Regions from separate parts of the Streptomyces sp. NPDC107546 genome, predicted to be linked through region 2. Evidence: riboswitches for the same ligand, from Rfam matches in the RefSeq annotation. Region 2 holds a riboswitch; the other holds the start of a gene.
The links. Region 2 has a riboswitch for S-adenosylmethionine ahead of ACZ7L1_RS32065 (amino acid ABC transporter permease). Riboswitches for the same ligand answer to the same signal wherever they lie in the genome.

Region 1 (4,825 bases), on a different contig from region 2:
CGCTCGCTCGCGTACCACAGGGCGAACACGGCGGCCAGCGCCACCAGGAACAGCGGCGTCGAGAGGGTGTAGGGCACGCCGAGACCCACGTGCAGGACGTCGGCGGCCATCGTGCCGAACACGCTGACCATGACAATGGCCGTCCAGTAGACCCAGGCCACGTACCGGCGGACCGCGAACTGCAGGACCAGGGACCCGAGGAAGGCGACGGTGCCGAGACCGACCGCCGGGATCGGGCCGAGCAGACGGGCCAGGTAGTCGGAGGCGGTCTCGCCCATTCCGGTGGTCAGAACCTTGATGATCCAGAAGTAGACGGTGACTTCCGGGACCTTGTTCGCCATCCCGCGTATGCGGGCGCGGGGATGGGCGGGGGGTCGGTCGTCAAGGACGTGCTCTGTGCTCATGGCAGGCACGATGACATGGGGAACTGCTGATTCCACAGGGCCCTTTGCCATTGTTTTGGATCTTCTGGTGCAGGCGTTGCCGAACAGGCCGGAAACCGTCGAGCCGCCCCTCCCGATAGGGAAGAGCGGCTGCGGTGTGGTGCCACCCGCTGCGGCTCATGCCACGCACGGGCAGCCGCTACAGAGGTCGGCCGATCACGCCGGAGGCCGGGGGAGAAGCTCGACGAAGGTGGTGCACGTCCCGAGCGGTTCCGTCGCTGGGCAACTGGCCTCGAACACTCTGCCGTTCGCAGTCAGCACGGTGACGTACACCACGTTGGCGCGACTCGACAGTGTCGCGTCGATCACGTTGCTCGGTCCTACCGGTTGCCAACCGCCGATGACGACCGGGTTTCCGCTCGGCGGAGTCTCCCGGACCGTCAGGACGTACGTCTGCCCGTTACAGATGACCGAGACGAACTTGTCAGGATCTTGAACTGTCGAGTCGATGTCGAAGCACCCCGAGCCCGGCACGGGCGGCTTCGGCTTCGGACACTTGTCCTTGTCGTGGTCGCCGCTGGGCATGCCCGTACGGTGCTCGCAGTCGTCGCCGCCGAGCGCTGTGTTCCTGTGCGCTGTGTCGCCGTGTCCGACAGCCGCGGCGGGAGTGGCGAGTCCGACCGCCATGACGAGCGCGAGCGAGGCGAGCTTGCCGGCCTTCCTGTACCTCTGACGCACCATCGGGCTGAGGGAGAAAGGCGTCCTGCCTTCAGGACTCATGTATGTGCTCCTTGCTTGAACGGTCCCGGGTGGTTCCCCGAATCCGGAAGGAGCTTGGCCCGCCCACGCGGCGGCCCTCGGCACACCCTGCCGTACGGGCCCGTATATCAGCAAGTCGGACCACCGGAAGTGCCCCGGTTGGGGGAGCCGCTCCGCGAAACGCGTCTCTCTCACACTGCGGACTCCCCTCTTGACGCGGGCCGCGGCCGGATCGACACTCCAAGGAGATTTCCTAGTGGACAGGTAGGGAAACATGGGGCGCCTGAGGCCGGTCATCAGCCGTGTTCGTCGCACGCGCCGGCAGTCCCTCCTGCTGACCTCCCGCCGTCACATCGATCTGCTGCGCGTCTGCAGCGCGAGCAGCCGCCGGCGCTGAGACCGGCGGAGCCACGCCGCGCCACCCCGCGCCCCCGCCATCCCGCGCCCCCGCCATCCCGCGCCGGGGAGCGCCGCCTGCCCGCGGGCCACCGCCCCCGCACCCTCGCGTCCCAGAACCCCGGGAGAGACATGTCCGCCCATGCCCTGACCGCACTCCCGTCCGCACAGCCGGTCCCCGCCTTCCGTGGCCGGATCGGCTGCGACGCGCGCAGCGGCCACTACGCCGTGCCGCGCCGCTACCGTCTCCACCTGTCCCTGGCGTGTCCGCACTGTCTGCGGATAGCCATCACGCACAGCCTGCTCGGCCTCGACGACGTCTGTCCCGTCACGCTGCTGCCCGCGGTGCCCGACGGACCCGGCGGCGAGTACTCCGCGCTGCGTCCGCTGTACGAGGCCAGTGCCCACCGCTACCCCGGAGCCGCCCTGGCACCGGTGCTCAGCGACGACTGGTCGGGCCGGATCGTCAGCACCCACGCCCCGGACATCATGCGCGACCTGGCGCGGCACTTCGGCACGGACCGCCCCGCGCTGTATCCGCAGGGGGCGAACGCCGAGATCGAGGGCGTCCAGCGGCTGTGCGAGCAGGGCATCGACGCGGCCGCCCAGCGCGCCGGACGCGTCGACGCCGACACGGAGGAACGGGAGGCCGCGCTCACCTCGCTGTTGTGCACCCTGCGGTCACTGGAGGGACGGCTCGCCCGTCAGGAGTACCTGCTCGGTGACCGGCTCACCGCAGCGGACGTGGAGTTGTGGGTCAGTCTGGTGCAGCTCGACACCGTGCACCGCTGGCACCTGGACGCCGCCGCGGTGCACCGCATCGCCGACCACCCGCACCTGTGGGCGTACGCCCGCCGACTGGCCGCCCACCCGGCCTTCGGTCCGCACCTCGACCACGCCGGTATCGCCCGGCGGCATCACGCGCACTGTCGGGGACTGGAAGCCGCGGGCGCCGCGGTGCAGATCCTGGACTGGGCCTCGCACGTCCCCAACGGCGCGTGCAGCGGGACGAGTTGAGAGGGAGAACGGCGCCGCTGGGTAAGTATCACCTGGTGGACGGACGTTGACATCGCTTGCGGCGCCTGTATTGACTTACGGCCACAAAGGTCATGAGCGTCAGCGACAAGCCCTGGCTGGCTGACCGGCAACCCTCGCACCGCGGTGGGGTGCCCCAGGTGACGACCCGACCGGATGACGTTTCGGTAAGCGCGTGGCCCCCCGGGCCGGAAAACGACGGAGACAGTGATGTACGCAGCCTCCAGGACAGCCGCAGTGCGGCTGCGTGGCTGCGTCCTGCTGTGCGCCAACCGTTCCGTCGACCTGCTCCGCGTCAACAGCGCGCTGTGTACCACCCCGGGCTCTGCCCGCTGTCGCGGCTGACGGCCTTCTGAATCCCTGACGCGCACCGCCGCCGCGGTGTGCCCTCGTTCCGTCCCACCCCCGGTGCACTCACGCTTCACCAGCCTCGTCACGCCGCGGCCCGCGCCGCCGGGCGGTGCCGTGGCGAGCCGCCCGGGGCGTCCGACTCCGCTGGAGCCTGTCATGAGTGAACCCCCCGGAGCTGCCGTGTCCCTCGCCCCGGCGCCGCCCGACGAATACACCGCGGTCAAGCCCCCCGCGATCCAGCGGGTACTGCCCCTGCGGCGGCCGGGCCGCTGGATCGCCACGGCGATCGTGCTGGTCCTCGTGGCCCAGTTCGTCCACGGCCTGGTGTCCAACCCGTTCTACCAGTGGAACCGCTTCGCCTACTGGTTCCTGCGTCCCACCCTCCTCGACGGGCTGCTCATCACGCTCGAAGTCACCGCGCTCAGTGCTGTGTTGGGCCTGCTCGGCGGAATCGTGCTCGCACTGGCCCGGCTCTCGAAGAGCCCGGTCCTGCGCGCGGTCAGCTGGACGTACGTGTGGGCGCTGCGCTCCATACCGCTGATCGTGGTGCTGATCTTCCTCTACAACTTCAGCGCCCTGTACAAGACGCTGAGCGTCGGCGTGCCCTTCGGCCCGGCCTTCTTCAGCTTCGACGAGTCCAAGCTCGCCACCGACATGGTCGTCGCCGTCGTCGGACTGAGCCTGAACGAGGCGGCGTACGCGGCGGAGGTGGTCCGTGGCGGCATCCTCTCGGTCGACCAGGGCCAGCACGAGGCGGCCGCCGCGCTCGGCCTGCCGAAGGGCCACCAGTTCAGGCGGATCGTTTTTCCGCAGGCCCTCAGGTCCATCACCCCGAACTACGTCAACCAGCTGATCGGCCTGATCAAGAGCACCTCACTGGTGTTCTATGTGTCGCTGCTCGACCTGTTCGGCTCCGCGCAGACCATGGGCAGCACCTACCCCGGCGACATCGTGCCGCTGCTGCTGGTCGTCACCGTCTGGTACCTGATCCTGACGAGCCTCGTGTCCGTCGTCCAGTTCTACGTCGAGCGGTACTACGCCCGCGGTGCCACCCGCGCACTGCTGCCGACCCCGTTGCAGAAGCTCCGCACCGGTCTCGCCGAGCTGCGGGCCCGTGCGCGCAGGGAGGCCGCCGTATGACCACCGACACGCTTCAGACCCGCCCCGCCGCCATCCAGGTGCACGACGTGCACAAGGCGTTCGGCGCCCACCAGGTGTTGCAAGGCGTGGAGTTGACCGTGCGGCCGGGCGAGGTGACCGTGATCCTCGGCCCGTCCGGCTCCGGCAAGTCCACCCTGCTGCGGGTGATCAACCACCTGGAGAAGCCCGACCGCGGCTATGTCAGCGTCGGCGGCGAACCCATCGGCGTGCGCCGGCACGGAGCCCATCTCAAGGAGCTGAGCGAGCGGGTCATCCTGGGCCAGCGCAGCCGCATCGGGTTCGTCTTCCAGAACTTCAACCTCTTCCCGCACCTGACCGTGCTGGAGAACGTGACAGCGGCGCCGGTGGCGACCGGCAAGCTGACCAAGCAGGAGGCCCGGGACCTCGCCCTCGACCTGCTCGGCCGGGTCGGACTCGCCGACAGGACCGGCGCCTACCCGCGGCAGCTGTCCGGCGGCCAGCAGCAGCGCGTCGCCATCGCCCGCGCGCTCGCCCTGCGGCCCGGCGTCATCCTCTTCGACGAACCCACCTCCGCCCTCGACCCCGAGCTCGTCGGCGAGGTGCTGGCCGTGATCAAGGACCTGGCCGGCGGCGGCACGACGCTGGTCATCGTCACCCATGAGATCGGCTTCGCCCGCGAATGCGCCGACCGGGTGATCTTCATGGACGACGGCCGGATCGTCGAACAGGGGCCGCCCGCCGATGTCCTGGACAACCCCAAGCACGAGCGGACCCGGGAC
Region 2 (4,825 bases):
CGGGGCGCAGGGCGAGGGCTCGGGCGATGGCGACGCGCTGCTGCTGGCCGCCGGAGAGCTGGCGCGGGTAGGCGGCGGTCTTGTCGGCGAGGCCGACCCGGTCGAGGAGTTCGCGGGCGAGTTTCTGGGCCTCGGGCTTGCCGAGCTTCCCGGTGGCGACGGGCGCGGCAGCGACGTTGTCCAGCACGGTCAGGTGCGGGAACAGGTTGAAGTTCTGGAAGACGAAGCCGATCCGGCTGCGCTGGGTGAGGATGGCCCGCTCGCTCAGCTCTTTGAGGCGGTCGCCGTGCCGCTTCACACCGATCGGCTCGCCGTTGACGCTGACGTAGCCGATCTCGGGCTTCTCCAGGTGGTTGATGACCCGCAGCAGCGTGGACTTGCCGGAACCGGACGGGCCGAGGATCACGGTGATCTCGCCGGGCCGGACCGTCAGGTCGACGCCGTTCAGCACCCGGTGGGTGCCGTACCACTTGTGCACGTCGTGGACCACGACGGTGGCGGCCTCGACGTCCGCCAGGGCCTCGATGGTGTCGGCGGTCATACGGCGGCCTCCCGGCGGATACGGGCCCGCAGGTCGGTGAGCCCGGTGCGGAGCTTCTGCAGCGGCGTCGGCGGCAGGCTGCGGGTGGCACCGCGGGCGTAGTACCGCTCGACGTAGAACTGGACGACGGAGACGACGCTGGTCAGGATCAGGTACCAGACGGTGACGACCAGCAGCAGCGGCACGATGTCGCCGGGGTAGGTGGAACCCATGGTCTGCGCGGAGCCGAACAGGTCGAGCAGGGAGACGTAGAAGACCAGCGAGGTGCCCTTGATCAGGCCGATGAGCTGGTTGACGTAGTTCGGGATGATCGAGCGCAGCGCCTGCGGGAAGACGATCCTGCGGAACTGGTAGCCCTTCGGCAGGCCCAGCGCCGCGGCCGCCTCGTGCTGGCCCTGGTCGACGGAGAGGATCCCGCCGCGGACCACCTCGGCCGCGTAGGCCGCCTCGTTGAGGCTGAGGCCGACGACCGCGACGACCATGTCGGTGGCGAGTCTCGACTCGTCGAAGGAGAAGAAGGCCGGGCCGAAGGGGATGCCGACGCTCAACGTCTTGTACAGGGCGCTGAAGTTGTAGAGGAAGATCAGCACCACGATGAGCGGGATCGAGCGCAGCGCCCAGACGTAGGTCCAGCTGATCGCGCGCAGCACCGGGCTTTTCGAGAGCCGGCCCAGTGCGAGCACGATGCCGCCGACAAGACCTAGCACCGCACTGTAGGCGGTGACTTCGAGGGTGATCACGAGGCCGTCGAGGATGGTGGGGCGCAGGAACCAGTAACTCCAGCGGTCCCACTGGTAGAAGGAGTTGGTGACCAGTCCGTGCACGAACTGGGCGACCAGGACCAGTACGACCGCGGTGGCGATCCAGCGTCCGGGGCGCCGCAGCGGCAGAACTCGCTGTGCGCTGAGGGGCTTTGACGGTTCGTCGGCGGTCGGCGCCTCGGCGAGGATGACGGTGGCTCCAGGGGGTTCACTCATGGTGGGCTCCGGCTGGGTGGGAACATCCCGGAAGCACGGCGGCATGCGGCGGCGCACACGACGGCGAGGTACCGGGCGGGGAGGGCAACGGCACACCGCGGGCGCGGTGTTCGTCAGGAAGTGCGGGGACTGCGGGGAGGTGTCAGCCCCGACAGCGGGCACGGCCCGGTGCGGTACACAGTGCGCTGTTCACGCGGAGCAGATCGACGGCACGGTCGGCGACGAGCAGGTTCGCATACGGCCGTACGCAGCCCTGCGGGCGGCGCGTCGCCGTCCTGGGAGCTGCGTGCATGGCGTCACCGTCACTCTTCCGGCCCTGGGGGCCTCGCGCTTACCGAAACTTCATCGGTCGGGTCGTCACCTGGGGCACCCCACCGCGGCGCGAGGGTTGCCGGTCAGCAAGCCAGGGCTTGACGCTGACACTCATGACCGTTCTGAGCCGTAATTAAGACAACGGCCCGAACATATGTCAACGGCGGTCCACCAGATGGAACGGCCAGAGGGCGGCGTAGGCCGTCCAGTCCAGGATACGGATGGCCGCTCCGGAGTCCTCCAGGCCCCGGCAGTGGGCGCTGTGGCGGCGTTCGATGCCGTCGAGGTCGAGGTGGCCGCCGAGGGCCGGGTGAACGGCCAGGCGGCAGCCGTGGGCCCACAGCGTGGGATGGTCGGCGACGCGCTGGACGGCTGCGGCATCCAGGTGATCGCGGTGCACGGTGTCGAGCTGGACCAGGGCGACCCACAACTCGACATCGGCGGCGGAGCGCAGGGCACAGGTTTCCCATAGCAACCGTCGGGAGGCGACGGTCTCCTGTGATGGAACTCGCACCGATGTCCTCGGCCGGGTCGGGGCGCCCGAGGACATCGCGTGGTGCGCGGTGTATCCGGCGTCGGACGAGTCGGCGTGGGTGACGTGCCGACGAGCAGCGTGCTCACTGCTGAAGGCTCACACAAAAGGGCCCCGCCGGCTCTCGCCCGCGAGGACCCTTCGCACCGTCGTGACCACAGGATTTGAACCTGCGACCTTTGCCCACTTTTGCGGATCGTCAGAGTGGCGTGCGACAAGTCAACCTTCGAGGTCGGTGTCCAGCGTCCTCGGCCGAGTGAGGAGTCTGGGTGTTGAACCTGCGCCGGCTCAGGCCGGTCAGTCCGGATACTCCGGTCCGACCGCGGTGCGGGCACCGAGCGTCCTTCCCCTGCCCCAGCCGAGTTCACGCCGGTATCCGCCGAGCAGACCGGATTCCTCGAGCTGTGTCACATCACGGAAGCGCGAGCCCGGAGCGACCGCGGTCACCAGCGGGGCGACGAACAGCGCGTCGGTCGGGCAGTACGCCTCGCACTGGAAGCAGGTCTGGCAGCTGTCCTGTCGCGCGATCACCGGAACGCCGTCGGCGCCGCGGTCGAAGACGCGCGTCGGGCACACCTCGATGCACCGGTCGCAGGCGATGCAGCGGTCCGGCTCGACGATCTCGATCATGCGGCTCGGCCTCCGATCGTGACCAGTGCCCGCGACGCCGGCTCGGGAGTGCTCCAGACCTCGTCGAGCCCACCGGTGAGCAGCCGATAGTGCTGGGCCGGATCCTGCGTCGGCTTGTCGGCCCGCTTGCGCATACCGCGCGATTCGGTGCGCTGCAGTGCCGCGTGGTACATCCAGCGGCCGTGAGCCACCATCGCGGCCGCTTCCCTGGCCCGGAAGAGCTCCTCACCGCTCGCCCCCAGCCCTTCGCGGATCGCGGACCACGTCCCGTGCAGCGACCGCAGAGCCGGCTCGAGACGGTCCGCGTGCCGCAGGTAGTTGCGGTCGTACGGCAGGACCTCACGCTGTACGGCGGCGACGACCTCACGATGGCCGACGTTCACGGCACCGGTCGGGCGAAGGCCGGCCGTCCCCACGGACCGCAGTCGGCTGCCCGGTCGGCCCCGCCGGTTGGCGAACACGGCGGCGCCCCGGCCCGCCCAGCTGCCCGAGGACGCCGCCCACGCGGCGTTGTGGCTGCCGCCTCCGGTGAAGCCGCCGCAGATCAGCTCGCGGGTCGCGGTGTCGCCGGCCGCGTACAGACCGGGGACGTCGGTCGAGCAGTCGTGGTCGGCGATGCGCACACCACCCGTCCCGCGTACCGTGCCTTCGGCCAGCAGAGTGATCTCGAACAGGTCGGTGAAGGGGTCGATGCCCAGCCGGTCGAAGACCAGGAAGGTGTTCGGCTGACCCTTGCGCATCGCCCGCTGTTCGTCAGGGCCGGCTCGGTCGAGCCGGGCGTAGACCGGCTCCGTGAGCAGCGTCCTCGCGATCACCGACCGGCCGCGGGTGCTGCCCGCACCTTCCAGCACCGAGCCGTCGGCGCGGTAGAAGGTCGCCCAGGAGTAGTAGGCGGTCTTGGTCAGCGACGTGCCTTTCGGGGCGATGGCGTAGGCGTTGGAGAACTCCATCCCCGACAGCCGCGCCCCCGCCTCCACGGCCAGCAGCGCACCGTCCCCGGTGTTGACGTCGCAGCCGAGGGTCTTGGAGCGGAACGCACATCCGCCTGCGGCGAGCACGACCGCCCGCGCTTCGATGCGGACGGTGTCGCCCGTCGTGCGGTCGAGCGCCTGCGCGCCAGAGACGACGCCGTCGGCGTCGGTCAGGAGCTCCAGCGCGGGAGTGTGGTCGAGGATGCGGACGCCGAGCCGCCGTACCCGGGTGCGCTGCCGGCGCATGTACTCGGGTCCCTGAAGGTCGCCGCGCAACTGACGGCCGTGGGCGTCGACGGGGAACGGGTAGCGCTGGATGCGGGCGAGTTCGTCCATGCGCGCGTGGGTTTCGTCGAGGACGCGCGCCATCCAGTCGCGGTCGGCGAGGAATCCGCCGAGCGCCTCGCGGCTCGCCATGGCGCCCTCCCGCAGTTCGGGGACGTCGTCGACGTACCAGATGCCGGTGCCGACGGAGGCGGTCGCTCCGCTCGCGCCCGTGTAGCCCTTGTCGGCCAGAACGACGTCGGCACCGGCCTGAGCGGCCTTGATTGCGGCCCAGGTGCCCGCGGGGCCGCCGCCGATCACCAACACGTCGGTGGACAGGGTCTGTTCCGGTTCGGTGCTCGTCATGACGTTGCGTTCCTTCCGTTGCGGGGTTCAGGGCTTGAGGCGACCGGTGCCGAACATCGCGGCCGACCAGGCCGTCAGTACCGCCGCGAGGGCCCAGACCACGGCGAGGGCCCAGTCCGCGCCGACGTCGCCCTGGCCGAGGAAGCCGATCCGCTCGACCTGGACCAGCCAGAAGACGGGGTCGAGGCGGCTCAGGACGTCCCAGAACTGCGGCAGTTGGTGGACCGAGTAG

Region 1: it holds a riboswitch for S-adenosylmethionine, as region 2 does, so the genes downstream of both, ACZ7L1_RS12980 (amino acid ABC transporter permease) here and ACZ7L1_RS32065 (amino acid ABC transporter permease) in region 2, are expected to answer to the same signal.

What each region holds. Positions count from the first base shown of each region.
Region 1 is NZ_JBVKBA010000007.1:173,480-178,304, forward strand. It holds gene ACZ7L1_RS12965 (COG4705 family protein) at 1-404, opposite strand, end outside; gene ACZ7L1_RS12970 (hypothetical protein) at 600-1,163, opposite strand; gene ACZ7L1_RS12975 (glutathione S-transferase C-terminal domain-containing protein) at 1,671-2,555, shown strand; SAM riboswitch class IV at 2,644-2,753, shown strand; gene ACZ7L1_RS12980 (amino acid ABC transporter permease) at 3,081-4,064, shown strand; gene ACZ7L1_RS12985 (amino acid ABC transporter ATP-binding protein) at 4,061-4,825, shown strand, end outside.
Region 2 is NZ_JBVKBA010000032.1:51,517-56,341, reverse strand. It holds gene ACZ7L1_RS32070 (amino acid ABC transporter ATP-binding protein) at 1-541, opposite strand, end outside; gene ACZ7L1_RS32065 (amino acid ABC transporter permease) at 538-1,518, opposite strand; SAM riboswitch class IV at 1,841-1,949, opposite strand; partial or broken gene ACZ7L1_RS32060 (glutathione S-transferase family protein) at 1,988-2,278, opposite strand; gene ACZ7L1_RS32055 (4Fe-4S binding protein) at 2,660-2,992, opposite strand; gene ACZ7L1_RS32050 (FAD-dependent oxidoreductase) at 2,989-4,593, opposite strand; gene ACZ7L1_RS32045 (ABC transporter permease) at 4,621-4,825, opposite strand, start outside.